DNA from 3 places in the Solibacillus cecembensis genome. Region 3 is predicted to be linked to each of the others. Evidence: predicted binding sites of a transcription regulator. Region 3 holds the regulator's gene; each other region holds the start of a gene.
The links. The regulator CtsR, encoded in region 3, represses protease genes until heat stress. The targets are predictions, from matches to a motif close to ATGGTCAATAAAGGTCAAACA.

Region 1 (10,381 bases), on a different contig from region 3:
TCCCATGCCACTTTCGATGAATCACGGTGCGCACGAGCTATTTGACGCACATGAGGTCTTAGGTTCAATGATTGCTGGTCTCAATCAATATGTACTATTAAGAGATCAAGTACAAGACCAAGAGCTCCTTACCATTATGGACCGTCAGTATGCGTTTATGCTCGATGAATACAATATTACGATGGAGGCATACAAAACCGGGCACGACCCACAGCATCCGACACGAAGCTATAATATGCAAATGGGCAATGACTTCACTTATGGGCTGAAACCTGGCGAACCGAAAAAGCCGATACAAACACCAAGTGAAATTTGTGACGGCGTTATTTCTGGTTTCATGCTTGGCTGTCATAAAACTAGTGCTACCGGAAAAACGTCTGCTGCACTCGAAGCAACAAACCCCGTTTTACGTCGCGTTCTCCAAGATTCCGTGGCCAACTGTATTGAAATGGCCTACGAAATTTCACTTTACCAAAACAAAAAGGGTATTTACCAAGTCGCACAACTTGCACAAGCCGATATGAACACGATGCTCAATATGTACGGACAAGCGCAACAAGCGAAAAATATGCCAAACTAAAAGAGGAAAAAATGCCGCCTTACTTTATTTCAGTAAGGCGGCATTTTTAATTTAATTTTGAAAGAGCAGTATACACTAGTATATGCCGCTAAATGTTTATAATACTTTGCCTAAAAACGCTTTTGTACGTTCGTTTTGCGGATTGCCAAATATATCTTTTGGATGACCTTCTTCTACAATATAGCCACCATCCATAAATAATACGCGGTCGCCCATTTCACGTACAAAGCCCATCTCATGTGTCACGACAACCATTGTCATGCCTTATTTTGTTAATTTCCCCATAACTTCTTTAAGATTTACAAAAAAAACGCAACACATGGATTAGATGTGTTACGCTCGAAAGTTAATTTTAAGTTTAAAAAGATTGAGTTTAGGATAAAATGAATCGGTACAGTGATTATCTTATCCCTTAAACCTTCAACCCCCATTGTTGATGATAGCCCAATCAATTACGCCTAGCCTATCTCTACAATTGGTATATATAAGTATATTAAAACAGTAAAATGGTGCCCATAAAAGGCATAACAGTATAGCTACTTAAATAAATACATAGCTTTTGTTCGTTGTCGAAAAAAGTCGATTTTTCTTACAACAAATGTAATATGTATAAATGTACTAATTATTGAGGTTTTTTTCAAGCGAATTCAATTATTTTTAGAAAGATATTTAAGTTTGTGAACTTTCGGTTAAAACTTAAGGGAAGTTATAATGGTCTACACTATTTGCAGGTCAAAAATAATGTGTAATATCGCTTCATTTTTAACGTTTTCTCGAAAATACATTTGCAAAGAGTAAATCCCCCTAAACGCTGATAGCTCAACATTTAGAGGGATTTATATATAATTATTACTAGTTCTTTAATAAGTAATTTGGCGCCCTCGGAGGGAATCGAACCCCCAGCGCAAGAACCGGAATCTTACGTGTTATCCATTACACCACGAGGGCTTAGTATTAAAAGGTATAGGCTTCATTATGTTATTAATGGTAAAATGACCACTTCTATTTAATGAAGTATACGACCTTCCTATTATACAAAGGCTTAGCTTATTTTTCAACTACGAAAATCAGACTTTATATTTGACCATCCTTGACTAACACGTGTATTATAGGTATACAGCTGGAATGCATACCTAAATTTCAGCACAAGTAAACGAATTTAGCTTTTAACAGGGGAGGATTTTACAATGAATTTAATTCCTACAGTTATTGAACAAACAAATCGCGGTGAGCGTGCTTATGATATTTATTCACGCTTATTGAAAGACCGTATTATTTTACTAGGAAGTGCCATTGATGACAACGTTTCAAACTCAATCGTTGCACAGCTTTTATTCCTAGAAGCAGAAGATCCAGATAAGGATATTCACCTTTACATTAACTCTCCAGGTGGCTCAATTACTTCAGGTATGGCCATCTATGACACAATGAACTTCATCAAGCCAGATGTTTCAACGATTTGTATCGGTATGGCAGCTTCAATGGGTGCTTTCTTATTATCTGCGGGTGCAAAAGGAAAACGTATTGCATTACCTAACTCAGAAGTAATGATTCACCAACCTTTAGGCGGCGCACAAGGGCAAGCAACTGAAATTGAAATTGCTGCAAAACGTATTTTATTCTTACGTGAAAAATTAAACCGTATCATGGCTGAAAATTCTGGTCAAGATTACGAAACACTTGCGCGCGATACAGATCGTGATAACTTCATGACTGCTGAACAAGCGAAAGAGTACGGTTTAATCGATAAAATTTACGAACGTAGTAACGATTCTAAAAAGTAAAAGATTAAGCTACTAAACTGCCCTTACAATCATTTTCCATGATTGTAAGGGCAGTTTTTTTCTTTCCACAAACAAAAACACAAACAAATGGAATTAACTCATTTGTTTGTGTTACGTAAACTTGCTTGATTAGTCTTCTTTTTCAATTAACACTTGCAATGCATCAAGTGCCTTTTCTTCATCATGGCCTTCTGCTCTTAATGTGACAACTGTTCCTTTTGCCACAGCTAAGCTCATAATACCCATAATCGATTTTGCATTGACCTTTTTATGGTCTTTTTGTAAAAATACATCCGATGTATATCTGTTTGCCTCTTGTACAAATAATGCTGCTTGCCTAGCTTGTAAGCCAGATTTTAGTTTTACTTCAACTTGCTTTTCTACCATATATAAAACTCCCTTTCACAACCGTTCCTTACTCTATATACTTCATCTTATCTAAATTTTCCAAAAAGAACAATCCATGAACACATGAATTATGAAATCGTTCACATTTTATTTGATTACATGCTCTCCGCGACGTATAGCTTCGGCGATTTCATCAATTTTTCGTAAACGGTGATTCACACCAGATTTACTTACGACACCAGTGGATACCATTTCACCCAGTTCTTTTAATGTAACATCTTGATATTCCACACGCAATCTTGCAATCTCACGTAATTTCTCTGGTAACTGATCTAAACCGATTGCATTATCAATATAGCGGATATTTTCTACCTGTCTTATCGCGGCACCAATTGTTTTATTTAAATTAGCCGTTTCACAATTCACGATGCGATTGACACTATTACGCATATCGCGAACAATCCGAACATCCTCGAACTTTAACATCGCTTGGTGTGCACCTACTAAGTTTAAGAAATCAGAAATTTTTTCAGCTTCTTTTAAATACGTAACGAAGCCTTTTTTTCGTTCAATCGTTTTCGCATTCAAATCATAACGGTTCATCAGGTCTGCTAATGCTTCTGCATGCTCTATATATAAAGAATATACTTCTAAATGATAGGAAGATGTTTCTGGATTATTGACTGAACCACCCGCTAAAAATGCCCCTCGTAAATAAGCACGCCTCTGATTATTTTTCTGAATAAATACATTTGAAATCGTATGATTGAGTTCAAATGAGTTCGATAGTATTTCTAAATCTGCTAATAATTCACGGGCTCCATCACGAATACGGCAAATATAAACATTGTTCTTTTTCAAACGCATCTTTTTTCGAACAAGCAATTCTACGGTATATGGATACAGTTTTTTCACAATGGTATAAAGTCTTCTTGCAATCGCGGCGTTCTCCGTTTGCACATCTAAACTGAGCTGGCGATTGGCAAAACTTAATGAACCATTCATGCGAATAAGAGCGGATACTTCTGCTTTTAAGCTGCTGTCATCCGCTTCAATTTGTGTAATTTCTTTTTTCATTTCTGATGCAAATGACATGCGTTGTGTTCCCCCTTTCCTAGCAAACTATGTATACAGACACTTACAAGTTTATTTTTTTGATCCTTATTAATTTTTATTTTGCCCTGTATATTCACAAAGCCAATCTGCTAAATTTTTCGCATCATGACGTACAACACCGTCTTGAATAATAGCGATTTCTTTTTTTATAATTTGAATACCCATTTGTTCGAGTTTCTCGACATCAAATTGCACAGGCTCCGCATTTTCTTCACGGTAATTTTCATAAATAGAAGACGGCAATCTTTTTTCATTTATAAGCATTGCCTCGATAAACGGTTGCCCCACATGTTCATGGATTGCTTCTATATGTTGCGACGCGCTGTAATGAATCGTCTCTCCAAGCTGCGTCATTAAGTTGGCAATATAAATTTTTTGTCCTTTTGCGCGCACGACTGCCTCCCCAATTCCTTTCACAAGTAAGTTAGGGATAATGCTCGTATATAAGCTACCAGGACCAATTAAAATATACTCTGCACGCTCAATAGCATGAATCGCAGCTGGTAATGGCTTCACATTACCTGGCTCTAAATACACGCGCTTAATTGGCGCATGGCCAGACGGAATTTTAGATTCCCCAACGATTTTCGTACCATCGTTTAATTCTGCATGGAGTGTTACTTTTTTATTGGCAGCTGGTACGACTTTTCCATGGACATTTAATACCTTGCTCATCTCAGCAATGGCATGATTAAAATCACCGGTAATTTCCGTTAGAGCAGTCAGCATTAAATTTCCTAATGAATGCCCTTCTAAATCCGCTGATTGAGAGAAACGATATTGAAACATTTGCTCCACCAAAGGCTCTACATCCGATAGTGCTGCGATGACATTTCGGACATCTCCTGGTGGTGGAATATCGTAATCATCGCGCAATCGTCCTGATGAGCCACCATCATCTGCTACGGTTACAATCGCCGTAATATCAAATCGATGCAGTTTTAAACCACGTAAAATCGTTGATAGCCCTGTACCGCCACCAATAACTACAATACGTGTCTTCTTTTTTTTCATTACATCAATCCTTTCTATGATTGATATCTCTATGCGAAATAACGGCGTGATGATTGTTTCCAATGAGCTTACCGAAATATTCCGCTAGTGTCACAGAGCGATGTTGACCACCTGTACAGCCAAATGCAATGACTAACTGTGATTTCCCTTCATCACGATATTGTGGAATCATAAATGTTAATAAATCCGTTAACTTCATAATGAGCTGTTGCGTTTCTTCCGTTGCTAAAACGTAGGAGGAAACTTCTGTTTGCAACCCTGTTTTGTGACGAAGCTCTTCTACATAATATGGATTTTTTAAAAATCTGACATCAAAAACTAAATCCGCATCAATCGGAATCCCATGCTTAAAACCAAATGACATGACATTAATTGAAAATGTAGGACTGCTCATATTCGAAAACTCTGTCGTAATGCGCTCTCGTAATTCACGTGGCTTTAATTTTGAAGTATTAACAACGATTTGTGCTCGTCCTTTTACTTCAGAAAGTAGCTGACGTTCAAGTTGAATCCCTTCAAGTAGTAACCCTTGTGGTCCAAGCGGATGTGCTCGACGTGTTTCTTTATAACGACGAACAAGTGCTGCATCATCTGCATCTAAAAATAAGATGCGCGGCGAAATTTCCTCTTCTTCTAACAAAGTATCGAGGGATTCGATAAGCGATTCAAAAAATTCGCGCCCGCGTAAATCCATCACAACGGCAACCCGTGTAATTTTCTTTGCAGAATCTTTCATTAAGGTTAAAAAGGTCGTTAATAATTCTGGTGGTAAATTATCGACGCAGTAATATCCTAAATCCTCAAAGCTTTGTACAGCAACTGTTTTACCTGCTCCGGACATCCCTGTAATAATAACTAGCTCATGTGTATAGCTTGAACTATTACCCACAAAATCAGCTCCTTTTTTATTGTTCCATTGAATTTTGGATTTTTTCGCTAATTAACTCAAAATCCTTTGTATATTCAAATGTACCATATTGCATGCCACTCTTTAATGCCGCGAATATTAAATTTGTGCGATCCCCAGCAGCCATTGGTAGTGTACTTAAACTATCTATTGAATGCCAGCCAAGCTTACCTTCTCTTGTTTCATCAAACGCGGTACCTTCCACATCTGTTGCGACAAATGTGTAAAGCATCCATTCATCTACTACGTTATCGCCATCCTTTATGACCATAGTGTATGTGCCTTTTAAATGAACATAGTTTGGTGTTAAATTCGTTTCTTCTTGGAATTCACGTACTGCTGATTCATAAATGGATTCTCCTTGCTCCATCTTTCCGCCTGGAGCAACAAACCATCCTCTTCTTGGCTTTTGCAGTAATAACACTTTGCCATCCTTAATCGCCAATAAGTTTGTAATACGTTGCATATTAACACCTCAATCCTTCATTTGATCCTAGCTATATTATACATTGTCAAATGCATTCCGTAAAAGAACGTGCGCAACCAGTTATTTCTATTCAGTAGATGAACGAACTAAACGAGGGCAAAACATCTGACAGATGTCTTTCCATTTCTACAATAAAAAGAGGTTGCTTCCATGATTCTTTACATGGAAACAACCTTAAAAATATTAGAATATCAGGGGGTTAAACAATTACACTCTTAGTTTAACCTATTTATATTTCAATTCGATGACATTTGTATTAAATATTCTTAAAAATTAAACTTTTCTTTCAATTCTTCAATGTAGTGTTGTGCGGTTTGAGCTGCAATACTTCCATCGCCTGTTGCTGTTACGATTTGGCGTAACGTTTTTTCACGCACATCACCTGCTGCATAAATACCAGGTACAGTCGTTTCCATTTGGTCATTTGTTACAATATAGCCTGCATCATTTAAAATATTCAAAGGTCCAAATGGTCCCGTTAACGGAAGCATGCCCACGTATACGAATACGCCATCTGTTAACGCTTCTTTTTCTTCGCCATCTACTGTTGATACTAAAGTTACTTTCCCTACTTTACCATCTACTTCATGAATTTCCTTCACTGTCGTATTCCAAATGAAGTCAATTTTTTCATTGGCAAATGCGCGATCTTGAATAATCTTTTGTGCACGTAATTTATCACGACGGTGTACAATTGTCACTTTGTCAGCAAAACGTGTTAAGAAAATACCTTCTTCTACCGCAGAGTCGCCACCACCGATAACGATTAAGTTCTTTTGTTTGAAAAATGCGCCATCACAAACGGCACAATAACTTACGCCACGTCCGCCAAGCTCTGTTTCACCTGGAATACCTAATTTTTTGTATTCTGCACCAGTTGACACAATAATTGTACGTGTTTTATATTGTTTTTTACCTGAAATAATCGTTTTATATTCTTCACCATCAATAATTTCTGTAACGTCTCCATACGCATATTCTGCACCGAATTTTTTCGCATGATCGAACATTTTTGTAGAGAGCTCAGGGCCTAAAATCGTTTCAAATCCTGGGTAGTTTTCTACTTCTTCTGTATTGGCCATTTGACCACCCGGAATACCACGTTCAATCATTAATGTTGAAAGGTTTGCGCGAGATGTGTACACAGCGGCAGTCATCCCTGCTGGTCCTGCACCAATAATGACTACATCATAAATTTTTTCTTCTGTCATAATAATTCTCCTCTTTCAATTGAAAGGTCAACCCTCACTCAAAAAAATCGAGATGCTGCCTTTTTTTGTGGATTTCTTTATAAATTTTACCAATCGATCAAAACATCCCTTATATCGTATGCCATACATGGTAGAAATTCAATTAAACTGTTTTATTTACTATCTGCAGGAATAAAATCGTAAAGAATATCATTATATTTTGTGAGTGTCGCTGAAGTAATGTTATATTTTTCGGCTATTGTTTTTTTCGTCACATTTTTCTCCAACGCATCATTGTAAGAATACTCGACAGCAGCCGCTAAAGCTGATGTATTTTTAAAGTCGTAACCTTCGTTATAAGCGATTTCACCAATGGCAAACCATGTGCTTAAAATTTGGGCTACTTCACTCGAAATCGACTCATTCGCATCGACAATTTCCTCCGCTACTTTCATAAATCTAAGGAAAAATTTCTCTGCGTTCACTTTTTCATTGAAATCATATTCCAATGCATACGCTAATGACAGTTTTTCTAATTCTGTAAAATTAGATACATTCAACATCGTTGGGTGTGCAACGATTTCTTGCTTATGCGATGATTTTTTCAATAAAAACAAGCCGAGTAAACGACCCGATTCACTTTCATTTGATAATTGGCGAATTAAGAAGTCTCTATGGTTTTCTGTCGTATCTTGATATTTTTCTATGTCACCATCTGCCCAAGGTTCTAAGCCTTCTTTTGTAGGATCTAGTTCCAAAAGGTTTTTCCATGTATGTTGTGCAAATTGCTCGTGTCCTGAAAAATAAGCCGACTGTGCCAGCCAAAAATAAAAGCCCGTATCGCCTTCATAGCCTTTTTTCGCCATCGAACGCAACCATTTAAAAGCTTCCTCGTACTGCCCAATTAGCGCCAATGTTGCACCTAGTTTGTAACGATTTTCCCAGTCATATGGTTGTATTTTTTTTAGCAGCGCTATTAATTCTTCTAACTCGACTGCATTTTCTTCGTAGTAAGCAAAAACTGTTAAATTACAAAGTGCATGTAGGTTGCCGTGATTCTCTCTCAACACTTCATGTAATAATGCTTTTGCTTGCTCTGCTTCACCGATATAAAAATAAGCTAGCGCTAAATTATTATACGCCGTCCAAAGCTGTGGAAATTCTTCAATTACTTGTTCAAGTGCTTCGATCGCCTGCTGAAAATGCCCTTGCTCCATTAAACGTCTCGCTTTTTCCTGTGCAAGCATTTTAGCCGCATCATGCTCGTCCATATCTTGCTCTGTATCTGCCACATAGTCTACGAAATCCAATATTTCCAAGGCGTCTTCATTGTACGCGCCATCCGTTTCCAGTTCTAAATACTGTGCAGCATATTTTTTGGCATCATGAATCAAGCCAAGGCATCCAGAAATTTCAGCTAGCATAAAAATAATTTCTGCTTCATTGGGCTCTTTGCTATACGCTGTATGAATTAATTCGTATGCATGCTCAAAATTTTGTAATTCCATTTCTAAAATACCGTATTGTAGTAACACATGCGCATCATCTGGGCTTAAATCTGCCGCGCGTTTAATATATTTATATGCTTTATCCATCTCATCACGGTCAATTGCCTTTAAAGCTTTGCTATAATAATAATCGCCATTCGGCATAAATGACACGATGTTTGTTGATTTGGCTTGTAATCGTTTATTTTCCAATCAAATTCCTCCGAAACTAGAAAGTTCTTTTCTGTTCCTTTTTTACTTTCAATTATTGTAGTCCTGTTATTTCGACGAAACAAAAAGAATAAGGAACGCATAATTTCACGTCCCTTAATAATTGGTTTTATTATAGCATATTCAACACTAATGTCATAAATTGAACTTTAATGGAGGTTGTTCTCATCACTTAACTTTGCGGTTTGCCCTCATGGCGCTTTTGTAAAACTTCGAGCACTTCGTAAACATCCACTTTCTGCTCTTGAAGCAATACTAAAAGATGGTATAAAAGATCCGCAGATTCCCACTTCACTTCTTCTTTGTCGCGGTTTTTAGCACCAATGACAACCTCTGTTGCTTCTTCCCCAACCTTTTTACAAATTTTATCGATGCCCTTATCGAATAAATACGTTGTGTACGCTCCTTCTGGCATATCGATTTCACGTTGCTTAATGACTTCTACAAGTTGCGGTAAAATACCTACCGAGCCTGTACGAGGGTTTTCTACGATTGTTTCTGTAAAGCACGACGTTGTACCATTGTGACAAGCCGGTCCAGCAGGAATCACTTCTACAACGAGCGCATCTTGGTCACAATCCGTTTTAATAGAAACAACTTGCTGTGTGTTTCCGCTCGTTGCTCCTTTATGCCAAAGCTCTGCGCGTGAACGTGAGTAAAACCATGTTTCGCCTGTTGAAATCGTTTTCGCTAAAGATTCTTCATTCATATAAGCTACTGTTAATACTTCTTTTGATTGTGCATTTTGAACAACGACTGGAACTAAGCCTTGTTCATCAAATTTTACGTTCATCGGACAGGAACTCCTTTTTCTTTTAAATAACTTTTCACTTCTGCTACACTTGTTTCTTTATAGTGGAAAATACTTGCCGCTAAAGCCGCATCTGTATCTATATCTTGCAGCACTGCTCTAAAATGTTCGGCATTGCCTGCACCGCCACTTGCAATGACCGGAACTGTAACCGCATCACGCACTGCCTTTGTTAACGCTAAATCAAAGCCCGCTTTTTCACCGTCTTGATTCATCGACGTCAATAAAATTTCACCCGCACCAAGACGAACAGCTTCCTGCGCCCACTCTACAGCTTGCCAAGTCGTTTTATTGCGTCCGCCATGCGTATACACCATCCATGTACCATCTTCTTCTGAATAACGTGCATCAACGGCACAAACGATGCATTGTGCACCAAAATAATCTGAGCCTTCTTTAATTAATGCTGGTCGCTCTAATGCTGAT
Region 2 (10,381 bases), on a different contig from region 3:
AGAGCAGCGTATGGAGCATGTTAAAAAAAGTCCGATTATTTTCTGGCATGGTCAAAAGGATTCGGTTGTACCATATCGTATGAGTCGAGAATTTTATGATCAGCTGGGGGACAGACAAGAGCAGTACCCGATTCACTATGTTGCTGAACCAAATGCTGGACATGCTGTGTCACGCAATGGCATTCTCACAGTTACGAATTGGCTGGTACAACATTTGGCATAACCTACAAGTTCTGATATGATTAAGTTAACATCATGGTGAAAGGGGAAACAAAAAATGGCGATTGATCAAGATATGAAAGATAGCATGTACGGCGCATTAGAAAACGTAATTGACCCAGAGCTTGGCGTTGATATTGTCAACTTAGGTTTAGTATATGACGTAGATTTAACAGATGAAGGTGCAGCAACAGTGACGATGACACTTACTTCAATGGGATGTCCAATGGCTCCAGTTATTGTAGACCAAGTGCAAACGGCATTAAGCGAATTACCTGAAGTGAAAGAAACTGAGGTAAATATCGTATGGCAGCCGGCATGGTCAAAGGACAATATGTCACGCTATGCGAAAATGGCTTTAGGTATCCGTTAAATAGTGAGAAAGATAGGCAAAAATGTTGTGTATTCAACGTTTCTGCCTTTTTTTATTTCTTGTAAATATTTTTACACTGCCGTAATTAATCAATTCGACATATGGTAAGCGGACAATTTTCACAATCAATTTCTCGTTTTAAATAATTTAAATCAAGAATAGTAATATAGCTTTTATCCATCTTAATCTTGTTTGTCTTTCGTAAATCCGTAAGCATTCGGTTGACCATTTCCCGACTCGTTGCGCACAAATTTGCAATCTCTGTATTTGTCAATGCAAGGTTAATATACACTTCATTGTCATTTCGATATTCACCGTACGTATTAGCTAAGCGAATTAAAGTTGAATAAAGAGCACCCTTTTTACCATGGAGCACTAAGTCACGTAAACGACTTTGGTTTTTTACATTTTCTGTTTGAATCCATTTTAAAAAGTCTATGAGCAGTGTCGGTTGTTCATTTAAAATCGTTTCAAATTGATTGTTGTGAATAGAAAATAGTGTGGAATATTCAAGAGTCTTTGCAGTCGTTGAATGATATTGGTCGCCGCAAAATAGTAAACTTTCTCCAATAAGGCTGTTCGAACTACAAATACGAATCGTTAATTCCTTGCCACTTTCTGTTTCCTTACTAATTTGAATAGAACCACTTTGAACTAAAAAAATATGGTCTGCCAATTCACCTTCTTGGAAAATATGCATCCCTTTGTCTGCTTTAATTAATGTTCCCTTTGAGTGAAATATTTCTGCAATTGTATGTGGAATCAATTGTAAAGTATCTACAAAAATCACATCCTTTTAGCTTATATGTAAAAATATTACTAATTAACTATGGAAATATCATAACACATTTTATTGCATGAAGGGATAAAAATATGGAGTGCAATTAATTTGAAGTTTGATTAATTTTGACCTACAATTAAATTAGTCAAATAAGGTCAAACCTAAAGGGGAGTAGCGAATATGCAATTTAATCAAACACAAGATAATCGTCCACCACTTGAACAATTTGGAAGGAACTTAATTGAACAAGTAAAAAGTGGGAAAATGGACCCGGTAATTGGACGCGATGAAGAAATAAGAAATGTCATTCGCATTTTATCAAGAAAAACGAAAAATAATCCAGTGTTAATCGGGGAACCAGGTGTCGGTAAAACCGCAATTGTTGAAGGGTTAGCACAACGAATTGTTCGTAAAGATGTGCCAGAAGGGTTAAAAGATGTTCAGCTATATGAGTTGGATATGAGTGCATTAATTGCAGGGGCAAGCTACCGTGGTCAGTTTGAAGAGCGTTTAAAAGCGGTGTTAAAACAGGTGAAAGATGCTGAGGGAAGTATTATTTTATTCATCGACGAAATTCATACGATTGTAGGCGCTGGAAAATCAGACGGTGCCATGGATGCAGGTAATATGCTGAAGCCGATGCTTGCGCGAGGGGAACTTCACTGTATTGGTGCGACGACATTAGATGAATACCGCATGTATATTGAAAAGGACCCGGCACTTGAGCGACGTTTCCAGCAAGTGATGGTAAGAGAACCTTCTATTGAAGATACTGTATCCATTTTGCGTGGGATTAAAGATCGTTTTGAGGAGCATCATCGTGGTGTTCGTATTCATGACCGTGCCATTATTGCCGCAGCACAATTAGCGAATCGTTATATTACCGAGCGTTTCTTACCTGATAAAGCAATTGATTTAGTAGATGAAGCATGTGCAATGATTCGTATTGAGATGGATTCGATGCCACAGGAATTGGATCAAGCAACACGTCGTTTAACTCATTTGAAAATTGAACAGCAAGCATTGAAAAAGGAAAAAGATGCAGCAAGTAAAAAGCGTCTGGAAACGTTAAATGAAGAAATAGATCAATTAGAAAAATTAAATAAAAGTATGCAAGAGCAATGGGATATCGAAAAAAATGGCTTACAAATTGTTCGCGATAAAAAAGATCGATTAAAAAATTATATTGCGGAAGCAGAAGAGTTAGTTCAAACGAATAGTAATTTAGCGCGTGCAGGTGAATTGCAATACAGTAAAATTCCAGAGCTAAAAAAAGAAGTTGCGGTGTTAGAGCAGCAGTTAAAAGAGACAGAAGGTAATCGGATGTTACGTGAGGAAGTAACCGAAGAGGAAATTGCAAAAATTATTTCCCGTTGGACAGGTATCCCCGTAACGAAGCTTGTAGAAAGGGAACGCGAAAAATTACTGCGTTTAAAAGATACATTGCATGAACGTGTTGTAGGTCAGGAAGATGCGGTTACATTGGTGACAGAAGCAGTATGGCGTGCGCGTGCAGGAATTAAAGACCCAAATAAGCCAATTGGTAGCTTCTTATTTTTAGGACCAACAGGTGTCGGAAAAACAGAATTAGCAAAAGCATTGGCTGCACAGTTATTTGATTCGGAAGATCATTTCATTCGGATTGATATGAGTGAATATATGGAAAAACATTCCGTATCTCGATTAGTCGGAGCGCCTCCAGGGTATGTCGGTTATGAGGAAGGCGGTCAATTAACAGAGGCTGTTCGCCGTAATCCATATTCGGTCGTGCTACTTGATGAAATTGAAAAAGCGCATCCAGACGTGGCAAATATTTTATTACAAGTGCTAGATGATGGGCGTATTACTGATAGCCAAGGTCGTATGGTGAACTTTACGAATACGGTCGTGATTTTAACATCGAATATTGGCTCACATTATTTATTAGAAAATAGCCAACAATCGGAGGAGTTAGTGAATGCGGCATTGCGTCAGCATTTTAAACCGGAGCTATTAAATCGTATGGATGATATTATTATGTTCCATGCATTGTCGAATGAGCATTTCCATGCGATTGCTTGGAAATATGTTCATCAGCTACAAGCGCGTGTTGCAGAGCAAGAAATTACATTGCAAGTAGATGAGGCGGTTGTGGACTGGGTTGTCGAAAATGGCATCGATCCACAATTTGGTGCGCGTCCGTTAAAACGATTTGTGCAGCGTCATTTAGAAACGATTGTTGCAAGAGAGTTATTAAAAGGGGACGTAACAGCTGGAGAAACGCTGCGTATTCGCATGAAAGATGGAAAAATCCGAATCGAAAAATACATGTAAAAAAAAGACATCCACTCGGCACAGTTGTGCACGAGTGGATGTCTTTTCTAATTAGTGTTGTTCTGCTTCGAACTCTGGAGTTGATTCGTTTGGAATAACTGCTGCGATAACAAATACTAAAACACTGAATGCTAATGAAATAATAGCACCGTTTAGGAAGTTAAACTCAACATTTAATACAGAGCTTACTACATAGTTTAGCATAGACACTAATAAAAATGACCAAAAGAAAGTAACGATATATTGCATCAAATTCACCTCATTGAACTTATTTAAATATTTATTATAGAATTACATCCTCAATATCATACCATAAGCTCGCTCAAAAATAAAATAGAGAATCGAACAATTCGGTAAGTTGTCAAATATTTTTGATACGTGGGAAGTATTTTTTCGAGAAATTAAACTTCTATAGGGAATCTAATTCATAATGCGCAAACTTCCCCTTGATCTATATATAATTAATTAAAGAATCTATCATTTAAAATTCCCTCTGAAAAATGGGGAGTTGATTTCCATTCCAGTCCGGACGCTTTCCACGGGCACGGCTCCAACTAACTTATTTCGAGAGGTGTCTCGAAATAAGTGGATTTTCCGCACGTGCTGTTCCCGTAGGAGTCGCCTCCCCTCCATTCCAATCAACTCCTTCTATTCAAGTTTGTCCCAATACAATTCCTAATCATTTTTTTGAATATGAAGTTAGTTTCAGCTATTCAATCTCTTTATTGAAATATGCGCTCGATAATAAAATTTATTCCTATAATACCGTTGAGACTGCAAAACATGCCGTCTGCCCCCACCTTTATAGAATCTTTTTGCCACTTCAAAGGTTCAACTTTGCACAAAGTTTGTATGATTTTTGCTCCTCAATAGCCAAAAAAAGTGGGATATACTTTTCCTAATGGGATAAAAATCTATTGAGGTTGACGCCGCCTCCCACGGAAGCGGCGCAATAAAACTAGGAAGCTTCAGTAGGAAAAACGTTATAAAGGCTGGCCTTGCACAAAGCACAAAGATGAGTCGTATAGATTTGTGCAACAAAGCTGTGCGCCTCATGTGCTTAGCCAGCCTAAACTAGCGCATACTTTATTAGAAGTTTTATTAGAAAACTTACATCACAAGGATAGATTCTTTTGTTGATCTTATATAATCAAAAAAATCTTTAAAAGATAAGAAAGTATAAAACTTTTGGGTCTCTGTAGTTATGAGGAATAAGCCAAATAGAACGGTGATGAGCATGAGGCGAAAAAAGGACCCGACCGAATTATTCTACTCGGATAGTGTGTCAAAGATGCGTTAGCGTATTTGTTCTTGTTTTCAGAAAAGTTATGGTCTATAATTAGTACCAGATACTAAACGTTAGTGGTATAAATAAAGGTGAAATGGGATTGAAAACCAAGGGGGATACAAAATGAATGCAGGGATTATTGGAATTGGGAAATACGTACCAGAGAAAATAATGACAAATGCTGATTTTGAAAAAATATTAGATACATCAGATGAGTGGATTCGTTCTCGAACTGGAATTGAACAGCGTCATATTGCAGAAAATGAAGAAACATCTGATTTAGCATATAAAGCAGCGGTAAATGCGTTAGAAAATGCAGGGATTACTGCTGAGCAAGTTGGATTAATTATCGTGGCGACTGTTACGCAAGATCAAAACTTTCCAAGTGTTGCATGCCAAATTCAAGAACGTTTAGGCGCATCTAATGGGGGTGCGATGGATATTTCAGCAGCTTGCTCTGGATTTATTTATGCAACGACCATTGCTCAACAGTTCATTAACAGTAATAGCTATGACTATATATTAGTAGTAGGTGTTGAGAAGTTAACGAAGAATATCGATTGGACTGACCGTAATACAGCTATCTTATTTGGTGATGGGGCTAGTGCAGCGGTAATTGGGAAAGTATCAGAAGGTAGAGGGATTTTATCTTTTGAGCTTGGCGCAGATGGCACGGGCGGAAAACATTTAAAATTGGATGAAAAACAACATGTGTATATGAATGGACGCGAAGTATTTAAGTTTGCCGTTCGTCAAATGGGGGAATCGGCTTTAAGTGTTATTGAAAAAGCTGGGCTGACAAAAGAAGATGTTGATTATTTAGTGCCGCATCAAGCGAATATTCGTATTATGGAAGCCGCACGTGAACGTCTAGGTTTACCAGAAGAAAAAATGTCTAAAACCATTCAAAAGTACGGCAATACTTCTGCTGCATCAATCGGGATTTCGATTGTAGATGATCTTGAAGCAGGGAAAATAAAAGATGATGATATCATTGTCCTAGTCGGTTTTGGCGGAGGCCTCACATGGGGTGCCTTAGCAATGAAGTGGGGTAAATAAGTAGTAAACGTAGAATAAATCAAACTTGAATAAATCATCAAGTAAAAGGGAGAATTGAATGATGGAAAAAAGACGAGTAGTTGTGACGGGAATTGGCGCTGTAACACCAGTTGGGAATAGTGCCGAACAAGCATGGGAAAATGTAATAGCAGGTAAGTCAGGTGTAGGTCCATTAACACGTGTTGATACGAGTAAATTTCCTGTTTCAGTTGCAGCAGAAGTAACAGACTTTAATATAGAAGATTATATTGAGAAAAAAGAAGCGCGTAAAATGGATCGCTTCACGCATTACGCACTTGCAGCGTCCATGATGGCAGCAAAAGATGCAGATTTAACGATTACTGACGAAATGGCTCCACGAGTTGGCGTTTGGATTGGTTCAGGAATTGGTGGAATGGAGACACATGAACAGCAATTCCTAACATTCCAAGAGCGCGGTGTACGTCGTGTTAGTCCGTTCTTTGTACCAATGATGATACCGGATATGGCATCTGGTCAAGTATCGATTTATCTTGGCGCAAAAGGTGTGAACTCTTGCTCTGTAACAGCTTGTGCATCTGGTACGAATTCAATCGGTGATGCGTTTAAAGTTATTGAACGCGGCGATGCGGATGTCATGATTACGGGTGGGGCAGAAGCGCCGATTGTAACGATGGCGATTGCTGGTTTTTGTTCAAACACAGCATTATCATTAAATCCAGATGCGAACACCGCTTCTCGTCCATTTGATAAAAATCGTGATGGCTTCGTTATTGGTGAAGGTGCAGGGATTTTAATTTTAGAAGAGCTAGAGCATGCAAAAGCGCGCGGGGCAAAGATTTATGGTGAAGTAGTAGGCTATGGTTCAACAGGCGATGCCCACCATATTACGGCGCCAGCTCCAAACGGTGAAGGTGCTGCACGTGCAATGGCGATGGCGTTAAATGATGCCAACGTTGCTCCAGAACAAGTTGGCTATATTAATGCTCACGGTACAAGTACACCGTATAATGATTTATTTGAAACACAAGCGGTGAAGACTGTATTTGGTGAGCATGCTTACCAATTGGCGATGAGCTCAACTAAAAGTGTAACAGGCCATTTATTAGGTGCAGCTGGCGGTATTGAGGCAATCTTTACGTTAATGGCGTTAAAAGAAGGTATATTACCACCGACAATGAACTTACATGATCCAGATCCAGATTGTGATTTAGATTATGTTCCAAATGAAGCACGAAAAGCATCGATTGACTTCGCATTAAGCAATTCTTTAGGCTTTGGTGGTCATAACGCTTGTCTATTATTCAAAAAATATACTGAGGCTTAATTTCTAAGAAAAAAGTTCTTAAAACGAAAAACAACGTGCGCAGTCATGACGCACGTTGTTTTTTCGTATAGTTGTACAAAGGATGGTGTCAATCGCACGCTTTGTCTTATTTTTATTTTGTTATGGAATTTGTGTTATATCTATTAGTAATATCATTTTGTATTTAAATTACCGTACGCTTGGTTATTCATGGCGTGCTGTCATGTTGTACATACTAAATAGTGCGGAAATTTATTTAGCAATTGGTACTTTAGGGATTATGTTTATCGTCGTTTTCGCCCTAACCCCATCGCGTTCTCCATTTTCTTAAGCGTTTTTGAAGCAATTGCATTTGCTTTTACAGCACCTTCATCTAAAATTGCGTCAAGTTCTGGTGAGTCGATTAATTCGTTATAACAATCTTGAATAGGTGTTAAATGAGTGATAACCGCTTCGGCAACACCTGCTTTAAAATCACCATAGCCTTTACCTTCGTATTTCTTTTCTAATTGCGCGATGGAAATACCTGATAAGGCAGATTCGATTGTTAATAAATTGGCAACACCTGGTTTATTTTCAACGTCGAATTTGACAATACCTTCTGAATCCGTCACTGCTGATTTAATTTTCTTCTCAATTTCTTTCGGTGTATCAAGTAGGCGGATAGTTGCCTTTGTATTTGGATCTGATTTTGACATTTTTTTCGTAGGCTCTTGCAATGATTTAATGCGAGCGCCTTCTTTTGGTAATTGAATATCTGGAATCGTTAACACATCATTGTAACGTTTGTTAAAGCGTTCAGCTAAGTCACGCGTTAATTCGATATGTTGTTTTTGATCATCTCCAACGGGCACGATATCGGTATTGTATAAAAGAATATCAGCAGCCATTAACGGTGGGTAAGTTAGAAGTGCTGCGGATACGGATTCTTTTCCGTGTGATTTATCTTTAAATTGTGTCATGCGCTCCAATTCACCGATTGATGCGACACATTGTAAAATCCAACCTGCTTGAGCATGTGCAGGTACTTCGGATTGTATGAATAATGTTGATTTAGCTGGATCAATCCCTACAGCAATATACATCGCAGCTAATGAACGAATGTTTTTACGCAACTCTAAACGATCTTGTGGAACGGTAATCGCATGTTGGTCAACGATGCAATAAATTGCATTGCCCTCGTCTTGTAATGCAGGGAATTGCTTAATTGCACCGATGTAGTTCCCTAATGTAATCGTTCCTGTTGGCTGTACGCCTGAAAAAATGGTTTTCATAAAAAATACCTCCTCGAATTTGGACAAAATAAAAACATCATGCGTCCTCTATATAAAATAGAAGGGACGAATGATGTAAAATCCGCGGTACCACCCAGCTTGCCAAAAAAATTGGCCACTCTTCTTCGTAACGTGAAGGCTCGAGCTTTACTACTGAGTAAAAGGTTCATAAAGCTAACTCGGAAGTCCATTCCATTTAATGAATGATCTGTTTGCACCGTCCACAGATTCTCTAAGCATTCTGAATTAAATGTACTACTCTTCGTCTTCGTTTTTTATAATATTGGAAATGATTATATCGTACTTAATAGAAAAATTGCAAATATTATTAGGGTGTTAAAAAAATTTGAATAAAAAACGTGAGATATGGTCATAGTAATATTATTAAAAACCTTTTTTATGGTGATTAGTTTGTAATGTGTTTTTTCTCAATTATTTTTCATAATTGAGAAAAAAATAGGGGCAATGTACGTTTAAGTAAACCATCTTTTGGGTAGTTTTTAAAGGGAACACATAATTATTATAGGAAATGGTCTTTTTAGAGAAAAAATGTGCATATTTTTTTTGCGGAAAGCAGCGATTATTTGTTGACAATGTATATTCAAACGATGCCTTTTCCTGTATAATAAAAGCATAGTATTAAATTAAATTAATTCTAAATTAACGATTAAATCGTCCACATTCTAATTTGCATCATTCAAGCGTTTTTACCCGCTTAACGAAGTAAATTATAGCCTCAGGCGGATGTCACAGATTTTTATGGGGATTTTTTCGGGTATACTCGAAAAAATCTGGACGCAATTATGCCTCGGTGTAATTGATTTAATGAGGAGAGGGAGTGAGACAATGTTAGTAACATTATTTACTTCACCAAGTTGTACTTCATGTCGAAAAGCGAAAGCATGGTTAGAAGAGCATGATATCTCGTATACAGAACGTAACATTTTTTCTGAACCACTTACAATTAGTGAAATCAAAGAAATTTTAAGTATGACAGAAGATGGTACAGATGAAATTATTTCGACGAGATCAAAAATCTTCCAAAAACTAAATGTAGATGTAGAAAATTTACCTCTGCAACGATTATATGAGCTTATTCAAGAATATCCAGGATTATTACGTCGTCCGATTATTTTAGATAAAAAACGTTTACAAGTAGGCTATAACGAAGACGAAATTCGTCGATTCCTACCTCGTAAAGTACGTGCTTACCAACTACAAGAAGCGCAACGAATGGTTAACTAAATACATTTTATGATAGATGTTACTCATGCAAATTTGCTGCTGTAACATCTTTTTTTATCTGCGTAAACAGTCTAATTCCCCAAATGATGGAAGTGGGAGGTTTGTGCCTTGATTTCAGCGTAAAGGTACAATACAATTTCAAGTATTCAAATAATTTTGGTTCAACAATGTTTTTCCTTTTCATTTTAAGGCAATCCATCATACAATAGAGTTATAGATATCCTACTACTGTAAAATAGGGTATTTAGCTTAAAATTTGTAAAGCAACATGGATTTACATTGCACTTTAAGTGAAATAAATTTGGTTAATTCTGTTCAGTAGAAACCACTCACTGAACGCAATTTTACGGACGTGAAATTGAGAATATATTGTATAGTTTTATGATTGACTGTGAAAGGAGTTGAAGTCTAATGGACATCGAACGCATTAATGAAAATACGTTAAAACTTTTTATTACGTATAGTGATATCGAGGATCGCGGCTATAGTCGTGAGGAGATTTGGTATAATCGTGCAAAAGGGGAAGAACTTTTCTGGGACGTTA
Region 3 (10,381 bases):
ATTAATAACATACACTCATTCAATCGACTTTGAGAAATCGGTTCTAATAGCCCTAAACTCACTCCTAGCCGTACATTGGATAAGCAACTCGCCGCTTCCTCGCTCGTTAAAATTTTGGCATATTTTAAAGTGCCGAGTGACCGACTCAAACGGTCCTCTAATGTCGATGGTGCACGAATAAGTAATGCTTTTCGAGCACTTTTCTCTTTTCGTATCACTTGTTCAACAACATCACGTAACTCCTGCAAAATATCCAATTCAGATTTCCCTAGCGTTATTTGGTTTGAAATTTGGTAAACACTCCCCAAATTTTCACTACCTTCTCCATATATACCCCTTACAACCATTCCTAATCTTGTCATCATTTGAATTAATGCATTCATTTGTTTTGTAACGGTTAGGGCTGGTAAATGTAGCATAACCGAGGCGCGTAAACCTGTACCGACATTTGTTGGGCAGCTCGTTAAATAACCATATCTCTCCTGATAAGCATACGTAATATGTCGACTTAAATAACGGTCTATTTTGCGCGCTTTCTCAAATGCATCCTCAATGTGCATTCCGCAGGCTAAACATTGTATTCGGATATGGTCCTCTTCATTCACCATAATACTGAATGCTTCATCTTCTGTGATAAAAACGGAGCCAATTTTTTTACGTTTCGCTAAATTAGGGCTAATTAAATGTTTTTCAACTAAAATCTGACGTTGCAATTGCGGCATATCCTTTATAGGAAAGTAAGAAAAGTGATACGGGTTTTGTTCAATAGAAAATAACGCGTTCATCACCTGATCTTCTATTCCCTGTGCTTCCTCTTCAGTAAAGCTATTCGGAAATCGTGTCCCAGCAATATTACGAGCAAGTCGAATGCGCGTACTGATGACGATATCCGAACCATCTTCATTTTTCATCCAGCCCGGATTGGCATTCGTTAAAAAGTGCTCGATATTCATAATTGCCCCTCACCTCCCGAATATACTTTGCTCTCAAGCAAGCGTATTTCATCACGAATCTTGGCGGCATCTTCAAAGTATTCCGCCACAATGGCCTGCTGCAATTGTTCTCGTAGTGTTTCAATTTGGTGCTTTATCTTTTCTATTGATATCGTTTGTTCTTTAAAACCAACATGTTTAGTGCCCGCTTGAATGCGTTCAAGCAATTGTGGTAATTGCGCATTAAACGTTTCGTAACAATTTTCACATCCAAACTTACCTTGTTTTAAAAATTGGCGATACGTCAAACCACATGTTGGGCAATTTGTTGTTTTCTTCTCTGTCGCCTGTTTAATTTCTTTCGTAGTCGAAGCTGGTAAGAAATTCATCCAATTGGAAATAAATTGTTGAATTGAAACGGGCTCCTCACTTACCTCAAATTGAAATGGGTGAAATTGTGCGGCACATATTTCGCAATAATACCGTTCAACTTTTTGGTCATTTTGAACTTGTGTAACGGTCACATTGGCAGGTCTTTGCTTACAATGTCCACATATCATCTAACATCCCCCTCACTTCTCAAACGAAATTACTTTTAACATGGCACGCATAATATTCGCCCTTAGTTGATCGCGTAATGGCAACGGTAATTGCAAAGTCTCGCGTTCCATCGCCGCTCTCATAATCATTGCCTCACGCTCGGAAATAATCGCTTCTTCAAGCATTCGGTATATTATGCGATTGGCATTTATTTGCGCAATATCATCACCAATTTGTGTGTCCATTTCATCTAATAAATCTTTCTTGGAGTGAATGGTAACGCGCAAAATTCGAATATAGCCTCCACCTCCACGCTTACTTTCTACTAAGTAACCATGTTCAGCAGTAAATCGTGTATTAATGACGTAGTTAATTTGCGAAGGTACACATTGGAACTTATCGGCAAGTTCACTCCGTTTAATTTCAATATGTCCTTGTCCTTTTAATTCAATAACTTCTTTTAAATACCCTTCAATAATGTCAGATATATTCCTCATGCTGTCTCTCACCTCACAACCCACTGACTTTGACTATCTTTGACTTAAATATACAATAGACAAAAAACGAAATGCAAATCATAGCCCTTGCTTACGGTACAAAAGGAATTTGCTGAAACAAGTTAATTTCTCTCTTTACTTATGGGGTTTTTCTTGAAAAATTATACATTTATTATTTCGTTTGAGCGATATTTGTCCGTTCTATAGTACAAAACCACCATTCCAACAACAGTTGAAATAGTGGTTTATAGAAACGTTATTTGTTAAATCCAACGACCTACAATTGGATAATTCCAGTCCGAATCGGATAACGCTTTGATGATACCGATAACAGGGGCAATCCAGAAAATCGCTAAGAATACTAATAAGAATGGTAGACCGATTAGTATAAATGACAATACTCCCGCAATCGCAATTAAAATACCGAATATAACTTGGAATAATAATGCTTGCATCGAAATTCGTTTCACATCTTCTTCCGTACTTATTAAGAAAAATAGAATCGGGACTAAAAAAGGAGCAAAAAATGCGCTTGCATGAATAATTACTTTTGACCATTTAGATTCCATTTGTAATCAACCTCACTTTGTTTTAAATTATTTGGAACCGCATTAATAGGGTTCGTTATTTCTCCTACGTAGGAGTATTATCTTATTTACGTGCGAAGTTTTAAAAAGATTCATAAATATTAATGATACCTTTAATTATTATCTCCTTTTGAACATAAAAAAACTCGACACATTTAAGTCGAGTTTTTTTATGTATGACGCCATTATTTTGAATCTCGATCTTCGGGATGATCCCCGTCTTGAGGAAACAAGAAATATGAAATCACTGCCGTTAAAAGAGCTGCACCAATAACGATGTATATTCGATTTTGGTCTGGAACTTCTTGATAATTATTCACTAACATAATATTCGCGGCAATCGCAACACCAAGAGATAAAGGTAATACAAATTTTAAACGACTTTTATGAAACTGCATCATACAACGTCCTTTGCTTGGAAATATAAGTTATGTTTTCATCCTATATTTTACATTGTTTAAATTTAAAATACAAATGTCACTTTTTTCACGACAAATAGTAAAATAATACTGATTATCTTACATAAAAAGCGTATTATGTATATAAGACAGAAAATTATGAAACGAGGAAAACAATGGTTAATTGGTTCTCTAAGTCATCTAAAGCTTCAAATCAAACATTTTTTGATTCAGCAAAATATTCTAAGGAAGTTATTTTAGACATTTCCAAATACCCTGAATTAAATAAGCAGCTTCAATTATTAAAATTGACACGTGAAGATTTAGCAGTTCTTAAACAGCTTCAGCCCTATACAAATGACCTCATTCCAGTCATGGTTGAACAATTTTATGAAGCCATTAGTTTAAGCGTAGATTTAGTACAAATTATTAAAAATACTACGCAAATCGAGCGTTTAAAAGTGACATTACATAAACATTTAAAGGATATTTTTAATTGTCGTATTGATTCTGCTTACATCGAGGAACGAAAGATTATTGCGCATGTCCATGTACGAATCGGCTTACAATCCAAATGGTATATCGCCTCATTCCAATCATTGATGACAACATTTATTGATTTTATCCAAACAATCAATATGCCTTCACATGATATGGGACGCGCTATCAATGCCTTCTCTAAAGTAATTAACTTTGAGCAACAACTCGTTATTGAAGCGTACGAGCTTGAAGAACAGCGCATCCGAAATGAAGGGGAGCTCATTAAACAAAAGTTAATTGACCGTATTCAACGTACCGCAACGGAATTAAATAGTATTAGTGATGAAACAAATGCGTCCCTTCAAGAAATTGCAGGACAAACAGAAGACATCACCGGCGTTACAAAGGAAGGACTAAGTTTAGTCGCAGAAACTGAGGATAAATCCACAATCGGGACTGCCCATCTTGCTACCCAAACCGCTCTGATGGCAACTGTATTAGATGGCGTGGATATTTTAGAATCTTCCATGATTAATTTACGTCGTTCATCTCAAAAGATTTCTGAAATTGTTGGCCTTGTTACAGGAATTGCTGATCAAACGAATTTACTTGCCTTAAATGCCTCGATTGAAGCAGCGAGGGCTGGCGAGCATGGGAAAGGTTTTGCGGTTGTCGCAGATGAAGTACGAAAATTGGCGGAAGAAACGAAAAATGCCGTGCAAAATGTTTCGCACCTAATTCATGAAACCGAATCAAATATTGAACAAATGTCAACGTCCGTTACGAGCGTCGATGAGCAAATAAAAATGAGTGTCGAAACACAAAAGAGTTTATCTGATTCCTTTACATCTATTACCGAGGCAGTGTCAGGAATTAGATCAAAATATGAAGAAACGACAGAAGATATCCAATCCATTTCTACTGTTATAACAGGCTTAACGCAAACCACTACACTCGTATCCACTTCATCAGATTCTTTATTACGCATTGTGCATGAATTACACGATTAAAGTAAGTTTTTCAAAATCAAAATCCAGCATTTCGTTTTATAACGACATGCTGGATTTTTACGTCTATCCATTAACCTCTTCTATTTTTAGATAATGCACGTTTCGCTTTTCGATGCTCTTGACGAATCGGGCCTGTATCAAATAAATGTTTTTCAAACTCAGTATTTGGCTCAACAGCTGGGATTTCCCTTGGCTTACCTTGTTCATCAATGGCAACCATCGTTACAAATGATTCTGTCGTTAGTTTTTTAGAGCCATTTTTAATATTTCGAGTAACAACACGGACATACACTTCCATCGATGTACGTCCAGTGCCAGTTACTATTGCCTCCAACTCAATCATATCCCCCGCATACGCAGCAGAAACAAAATCAACCGAGTCAAAAGAAGCCGTCACCACTTCCCCTTGCGCGTGCTTCATCGCTGTAATGGCCGCGATTTCATCGATATAAGCTAATACTTTCCCACCAAAAATAGAATTATGATGATTTGTATCGGGTGGTAATACTAATCGTGTTTGAATTGTACGTGAAAAACTCATTGGTAATACAGCATTCATTGTAAAACATCCTCCTATTCACTTTTCCAGCTTAAGATTTCTCTAGTCAAATCATCCTAAGGGCATTTAAAAATTAAGTTTCATTGTAATGAATTTTAAATCTGTCATTTCTTCCACTGCATATTTAATTCCTTCTCTACCATAGCCACTCATTTTTACGCCTCCATATGGCATGTGGTCTATACGGAACGTTGGAATATCATTAATAATAACCGTACCCGCCTCCAATAAATCTGCGGCTTTCATAGCATCCGTTAAAACATTTGTATAAATAGCAGCATTTAGTCCTAATTGTGATTCATTGATATATCCAATGGCTTCATCCAGTGTTTCATAAGGGACAATCGAAACAATCGGTGCAAATGTTTCCTCACATACAATTTTCATATGGGGCTGTACATTCGTCATAACTGTCGGGGTACATGTACGCGCTGTAAACTCCGCACCTGTTTCGACAACCGCACCCTCATTTTTTGCCTGCTCAATCCACTTTTTAATACGCGCGACTTCATCAGGATGGATCATTGCACTTACATCCGTATTTTCGTGAAGTGGATCACCCACGACAAGCTTTTTCGTCTCTTCCACAAATAACTTCGTAAATTCCTCATAAATCGATTGCTGTACATAAATGCGTTGCAATGAAATACAAACTTGACCAGCAAAACCAAATGCCCCACTCACACAGCGTTTTATTATTTTTTCAAGTGGTGTTGAAGGTTCTACAATTAGGCCAGCATTTGAACCAAGCTCTAGCGTCATTTTGCGTAAGCCGACCTTTTCTTTCAGTTTTAAGCCGACTGCCCCACTCCCTGTAAACGTTACCTTTTTAACGAGAGGGTGGGTCACTAAACAATCACTTAATTCACTTCCGCTTCCTGTAACGATTTGTAACGCACCATCTGGTAATCCGGCTTCATTAAAAATTTCAGCCATAACAAGCGCACTTAATGGCGTTTGTGTAGCAGGTTTTAACACGACTGTATTGCCCACTGCAAAAGCAGGACCTAATTTATGTGCGACCAAGTTAAATGGGAAATTAAATGGCGTAATTGCTGTAACGACACCTAGAGGAATACGCTTTGTATACCCCATTCGATCCGTCGCACCTGGAGCTGCATCCATTGGTATCGTCTCCCCAGTTAATTGCTTCGCGGCTTCAGCAGCAAACTGATAAGTAGCAATTGTTCGTTCAACTTCCGCTAAACCTGTTGCAATTGGTTTGGCAGCTTCCATTGCTAAAATTTCAGCCAGCTCTTGTTTTCGTTCACGCATAATTGCAACAACTTTATATAAAATTTCAGCACGCTCATAGGCTGGGATTTTTTTAAATGACTGAAATACATCATGGGCACCTTCAATTGCACGCGCTACATCTGCTGGCGTCGCTTTTGCCACTTTTGCAATGATTTCTCCTGTATAAGGCGCATTTAAATGGTAGTATTCTTTTGTATGTTCCCAAGCACCATTAATCCATAATTTCGTTTCTTTCAATTTCATCGCTCCTTTATTGCTTCTATTTCTTTAACTTTAAGTTTGTAACTAAAATATGTTTCATCTTTTATCAGTAAAATTGTTCCACGTGAAAATAGAATTAACAAATTTGGAATGTTTCATTTTGCATTGCCTCATGTTCCTAAAAGTTATTATACGCTTAATTGATTGAAGTTAATGGTTTTCTTAACATCAAAAAAGCACGAAAAAGTTGAAGTTGCTACTTTTCCGTGCTCACTATTAACTTTTTAGTTGTTCGAGTTCCGCCTCATTAAATGCTCTGGAGCGTGATAAGAAGCGTTTCCCTTCGACTCCTTCAAGGGAAAACATGCCCCCACGCCCATCCACAACATCAATAATAATTTGCGTATGTTTCCAATAATCATATTGATTTTTGTGCATATAAAATGGACTCTCACCAATATAACCTAATAAAACATCCTGATTGCCGACGATTAAATCACCATCTGGATAACACATTGGCGAGGAACCGTCACAGCAACCACCTGATTGATGGAACATAACTGGACCGTGACGTACTTTCAACTTGTCGATTAACGCCAATGCTGCATCGGTTGCCACAACACGTTCAACCAATTTTGACCCTCCTCTCTTAGAAGAAGCCTAAGCGGTTTTCATCATAGCTTACAAGTAAGTTTTTCGTTTGTTGGTAGTGATTAAGCATCATTTTGTGATTTTCACGTCCGACACCTGACATTTTATAACCGCCAAACGCTGCATGTGCAGGATATGCATGATAACAGTTTGTCCATACACGTCCAGCTTGAATTCCGCGACCGAAGCGATACGCTGTATTCATATCGCGCGTCCACACACCTGAGCCTAAGCCGTATAATGTATCATTCGCAATTTCTAACGCTTCTTCCTTCGTTTTAAATGTCGTTACTGCTACAACAGGTCCGAAAATTTCCTCTTGGAAAATGCGCATTTTATTATGACCTTTAAATACAGTTGGTTTAATATAGTAACCTTCTGCATAGTCACCATCAAGCTCATTTCTTTCACCGCCGATTAAACACTCAGCGCCTTCTTCTTTACCAATTTGTAAATAAGATAGAATTTTTTCCATTTGCTCAGATGAAGCTTGCGCACCCATCATTGTGTTTGGATCTAGCGGGTTCCCTGTTTGAATCGCTTCAACACGCTTTAAAACGCGCTCCATAAATTTCTCATAAATCGACTCTTGAATAAGCGCACGAGATGGGCATGTACATACTTCTCCCTGATTAAGCGCAAATAATACAAAGCCTTCTACTGCCTTATCTAAAAATGCATCGTCTGCATCCATAATATCTTCAAAGAATATATTTGGTGACTTCCCACCAAGCTCTAGCGTCACAGGAATTAAATTTTGTGATGCGTATTGCATAATTAAGCGTCCCGTCGTCGTTTCACCTGTAAAGGCAATTTTACCGATACGCGGGCTTGATGCTAACGGCTTTCCTGCTTCTAAGCCAAAACCATTCACAATATTTAATACACCTGGAGGTAATAAATCTCCAATTAATTCAGCTAATACTAAAATAGAAGCCGGTGTTTGCTCAGCTGGCTTAAGAACAACACAGTTCCCAGCAGCAAGGGCCGGTGCTAGTTTCCATACCGCCATTAACAACGGGAAGTTCCAAGGAATGATTTGACCGACTACACCAATTGGTTCATGAAAATGATACGCAACTGTATTTTCATCGATTTGGCTAAGTGAACCATCTTGTGCTCTTAATGCACCAGCAAAATAACGGAAATGATCAACCGCAAGTGGTAAATCCGCATTTAATGTTTCACGCACTGCTTTACCATTGTCCCACGTTTCTGCAACAGCTAACATTTCTAAATTTTGTTCGATTCGATCCGCAATTTTAAGTAAAATATTGCTTCGCTCCGTAGCTGATGTTGCGCCCCAAGCGTCCTTAGCTGCATGAGCGGCATCTAATGCTAATTCAATATCCGCTTCTGTTGAACGTGCAATTTTTGTGAATACTTTACCTGTTACTGGTGTAATATTGTCAAAATACTCCCCATTTGTTGGTGCTACCCACTCACCATTAATAAAGTTGTCATAACTTTCCTTAAAATGTACAAGCGCACCTTCCGTATTTGGATTTGCATAAACGTTTGAAATTACATTAACCTCTGTCATTGAAAATTCTCCCCTTTGCAATAATATTTTGAGCAATACCTTCTGAATTATATAGAGACCGTCATTCACTTAAAAAAGCAAACTCTATAAAAAAGATATCTTCAATTACTATATTGTCAGAAAACTAGGAAGATTTCAATTTTAAACTTTGCTTTTTCGAAAAATGTTTTTTCTCATCTTTTATTACATCGTTTATCTACATTGAGCAGGAAATCCCTAACTCAATAAGTAGTGAGGGAAATGCAATATTCATCCTCTTTAATCGATGTTCAAACACGTTATGAACGCCGAAACTCTTACTAACATCCTTAATTAATTTCATTCAAAATTTGGACAAAAATTAGCCAAGGCAAAATTGATTCACTCACACAAAGCACAAACGAGGCGAATTTATGCGGCATGTATTGTATACTGAATGTATTCTAATAGTAGGTGAAAATTATGCGAATCAATAAATTTTTAGCAGAAACCGGCATCGTGTCACGTCGCGGTGCAGATAAGTGGATTGAAGAAGGACGTATTACAATTAATGGCGAACTTGCAACAATCGGCAGTCAAATTGAAGACGGCGATGATGTTCGCGTAGACGGGAAACCGGTCAAAAAAGAGGAGCAACTCGTTTATATTGTGCTGAACAAACCTGTTGGCATAACAAGTACAACGGAAAAGCATATCCAAGGGAATGTTGTCGATTTTGTGAATCACCCACTGCGCGTTTTTCATATCGGTCGCTTGGACAAAGATTCAGAGGGGTTATTATTACTTACAAATGATGGGGATGTTGTCAACGAGGTTCTTCGTGCAGAAAACCATCATGAAAAAGAATATGTTGTCCAAGTGGATCAGCCTATTACTGAAGACTTCCTTTATGAAATGAGTGCTGGTGTTGAAATTTTAGATACAAAAACTTTGCCCTGTCGTGTAGAAAAAGTCTCATCACATGTATTCAAAATTATTTTAGAGCAAGGGTTAAACCGTCAAATTCGCCGTATGTGTTCTACACTTGGCTATTCTGTAAGACGACTGCAACGTATACGCATCATGAATATTCAAATAGGTAATTTAAAAGTTGGACAATGGCGTGATTTAACGGATAAAGAAAGAGAAGAACTATTTACATTGCTAAACTATACACCAAGACAATAAGTGATTTTGAATATTAAAAAGCCAAAACGCGATTCATCCACGTTTTGGTTTTTTACTTTAGTATAACCCTATTTTATAAACCACCTAAATAAGCTGCTCTCACTTCATCACTTTCCTGTAGCTCTTTTGCTGTTCCTGAAAGAACAATTTTCCCTGTTTCCAATACGTAGGCACGGTGTGCAACCGATAATGCCATATTCGCATTTTGCTCGACAAGTAACACGGTCGTCCCTTCCTTGTTCACCATCTCAATAATATTAAAAATATTTTTCACCATAAGTGGTGCCAGACCCATTGACGGCTCATCCATAATGATTAACTTTGGCTTGGCCATCAGTGCGCGTCCCATCGCTACCATTTGCTGCTCACCACCAGATAATGTCCCGGATAGCTGCTTACGACGCTCCAGTAAACGAGGGAATAACTCGTAAACATGCGCCATATCTTTTTTAATGCCGTCACGATCATTTCGTAAATAAGCACCAAGCTCCAAGTTTTCCTCTACTGTCATATTCGCAAATACACGACGACCTTCTGGCACATGCGAAATTCCTGCTTTCACAATAGATTGTGCTGCCTT

Region 1: clpP (ATP-dependent Clp endopeptidase proteolytic subunit ClpP) is a predicted target of CtsR. The motif match lies at 1,658-1,678, and genes of this name have one in related genera.
Region 2: ACQKIH_RS12985 (ATP-dependent Clp protease ATP-binding subunit) is a predicted target of CtsR. The motif match lies at 1,515-1,535, and genes of this name have one in related genera.

Annotation. Positions count from the first base shown of each region.
Region 1 is NZ_JBNNMF010000004.1:166,688-177,068, forward strand. Features, by position in the region: gene ACQKIH_RS05525 (spore coat protein) at 1-580, shown strand, start outside; partial or broken gene ACQKIH_RS05530 (peptide ABC transporter ATP-binding protein) at 677-844, opposite strand; tRNA gene ACQKIH_RS05535 (tRNA-Arg) at 1,454-1,528, opposite strand; gene clpP (ATP-dependent Clp endopeptidase proteolytic subunit ClpP) at 1,768-2,364, shown strand; gene ACQKIH_RS05545 (HPr family phosphocarrier protein) at 2,494-2,751, opposite strand; gene whiA (DNA-binding protein WhiA) at 2,860-3,807, opposite strand; gene ACQKIH_RS05555 (gluconeogenesis factor YvcK family protein) at 3,877-4,842, opposite strand; gene rapZ (RNase adapter RapZ) at 4,847-5,731, opposite strand; gene ACQKIH_RS05565 (NUDIX domain-containing protein) at 5,748-6,215, opposite strand; gene trxB (thioredoxin-disulfide reductase) at 6,503-7,447, opposite strand; gene ACQKIH_RS05575 (tetratricopeptide repeat protein) at 7,600-9,126, opposite strand; gene hisIE (bifunctional phosphoribosyl-AMP cyclohydrolase/phosphoribosyl-ATP diphosphatase HisIE) at 9,317-9,937, opposite strand; gene hisF (imidazole glycerol phosphate synthase subunit HisF) at 9,934-10,381, opposite strand, start outside.
Region 2 is NZ_JBNNMF010000013.1:88,668-99,048, forward strand. Features, by position in the region: gene ACQKIH_RS12970 (alpha/beta fold hydrolase) at 1-223, shown strand, start outside; gene ACQKIH_RS12975 (metal-sulfur cluster assembly factor) at 278-592, shown strand; gene ACQKIH_RS12980 (Crp/Fnr family transcriptional regulator) at 678-1,382, opposite strand; gene ACQKIH_RS12985 (ATP-dependent Clp protease ATP-binding subunit) at 1,554-3,686, shown strand; gene ACQKIH_RS12990 (YjzD family protein) at 3,738-3,935, opposite strand; gene ACQKIH_RS12995 (beta-ketoacyl-ACP synthase III) at 5,098-6,033, shown strand; gene fabF (beta-ketoacyl-ACP synthase II) at 6,095-7,339, shown strand; gene trpS (tryptophan--tRNA ligase) at 7,603-8,592, opposite strand; T-box leader at 8,652-8,870, opposite strand; gene spxA (transcriptional regulator SpxA) at 9,439-9,837, shown strand; gene mecA (adaptor protein MecA) at 10,249-10,381, shown strand, end outside.
Region 3 is NZ_JBNNMF010000010.1:70,364-80,744, forward strand. Features, by position in the region: gene mcsB (protein-arginine kinase McsB) at 1-953, opposite strand, end outside; gene ACQKIH_RS10640 (UvrB/UvrC motif-containing protein) at 950-1,492, opposite strand; gene ACQKIH_RS10645 (CtsR family transcriptional regulator) at 1,505-1,969, opposite strand; gene ACQKIH_RS10650 (magnetosome magnetite crystal formation protein family) at 2,233-2,538, opposite strand; gene ACQKIH_RS10655 (hypothetical protein) at 2,742-2,954, opposite strand; gene ACQKIH_RS10660 (protoglobin domain-containing protein) at 3,131-4,444, shown strand; gene ACQKIH_RS10665 (acyl-CoA thioesterase) at 4,515-5,003, opposite strand; gene ACQKIH_RS10670 (aldehyde dehydrogenase family protein) at 5,070-6,497, opposite strand; gene ACQKIH_RS10675 (DUF779 domain-containing protein) at 6,738-7,094, opposite strand; gene adh (aldehyde dehydrogenase) at 7,111-8,655, opposite strand; gene rluF (23S rRNA pseudouridine(2604) synthase RluF) at 9,097-9,801, shown strand; gene ACQKIH_RS10690 (ABC transporter ATP-binding protein) at 9,875-10,381, opposite strand, start outside.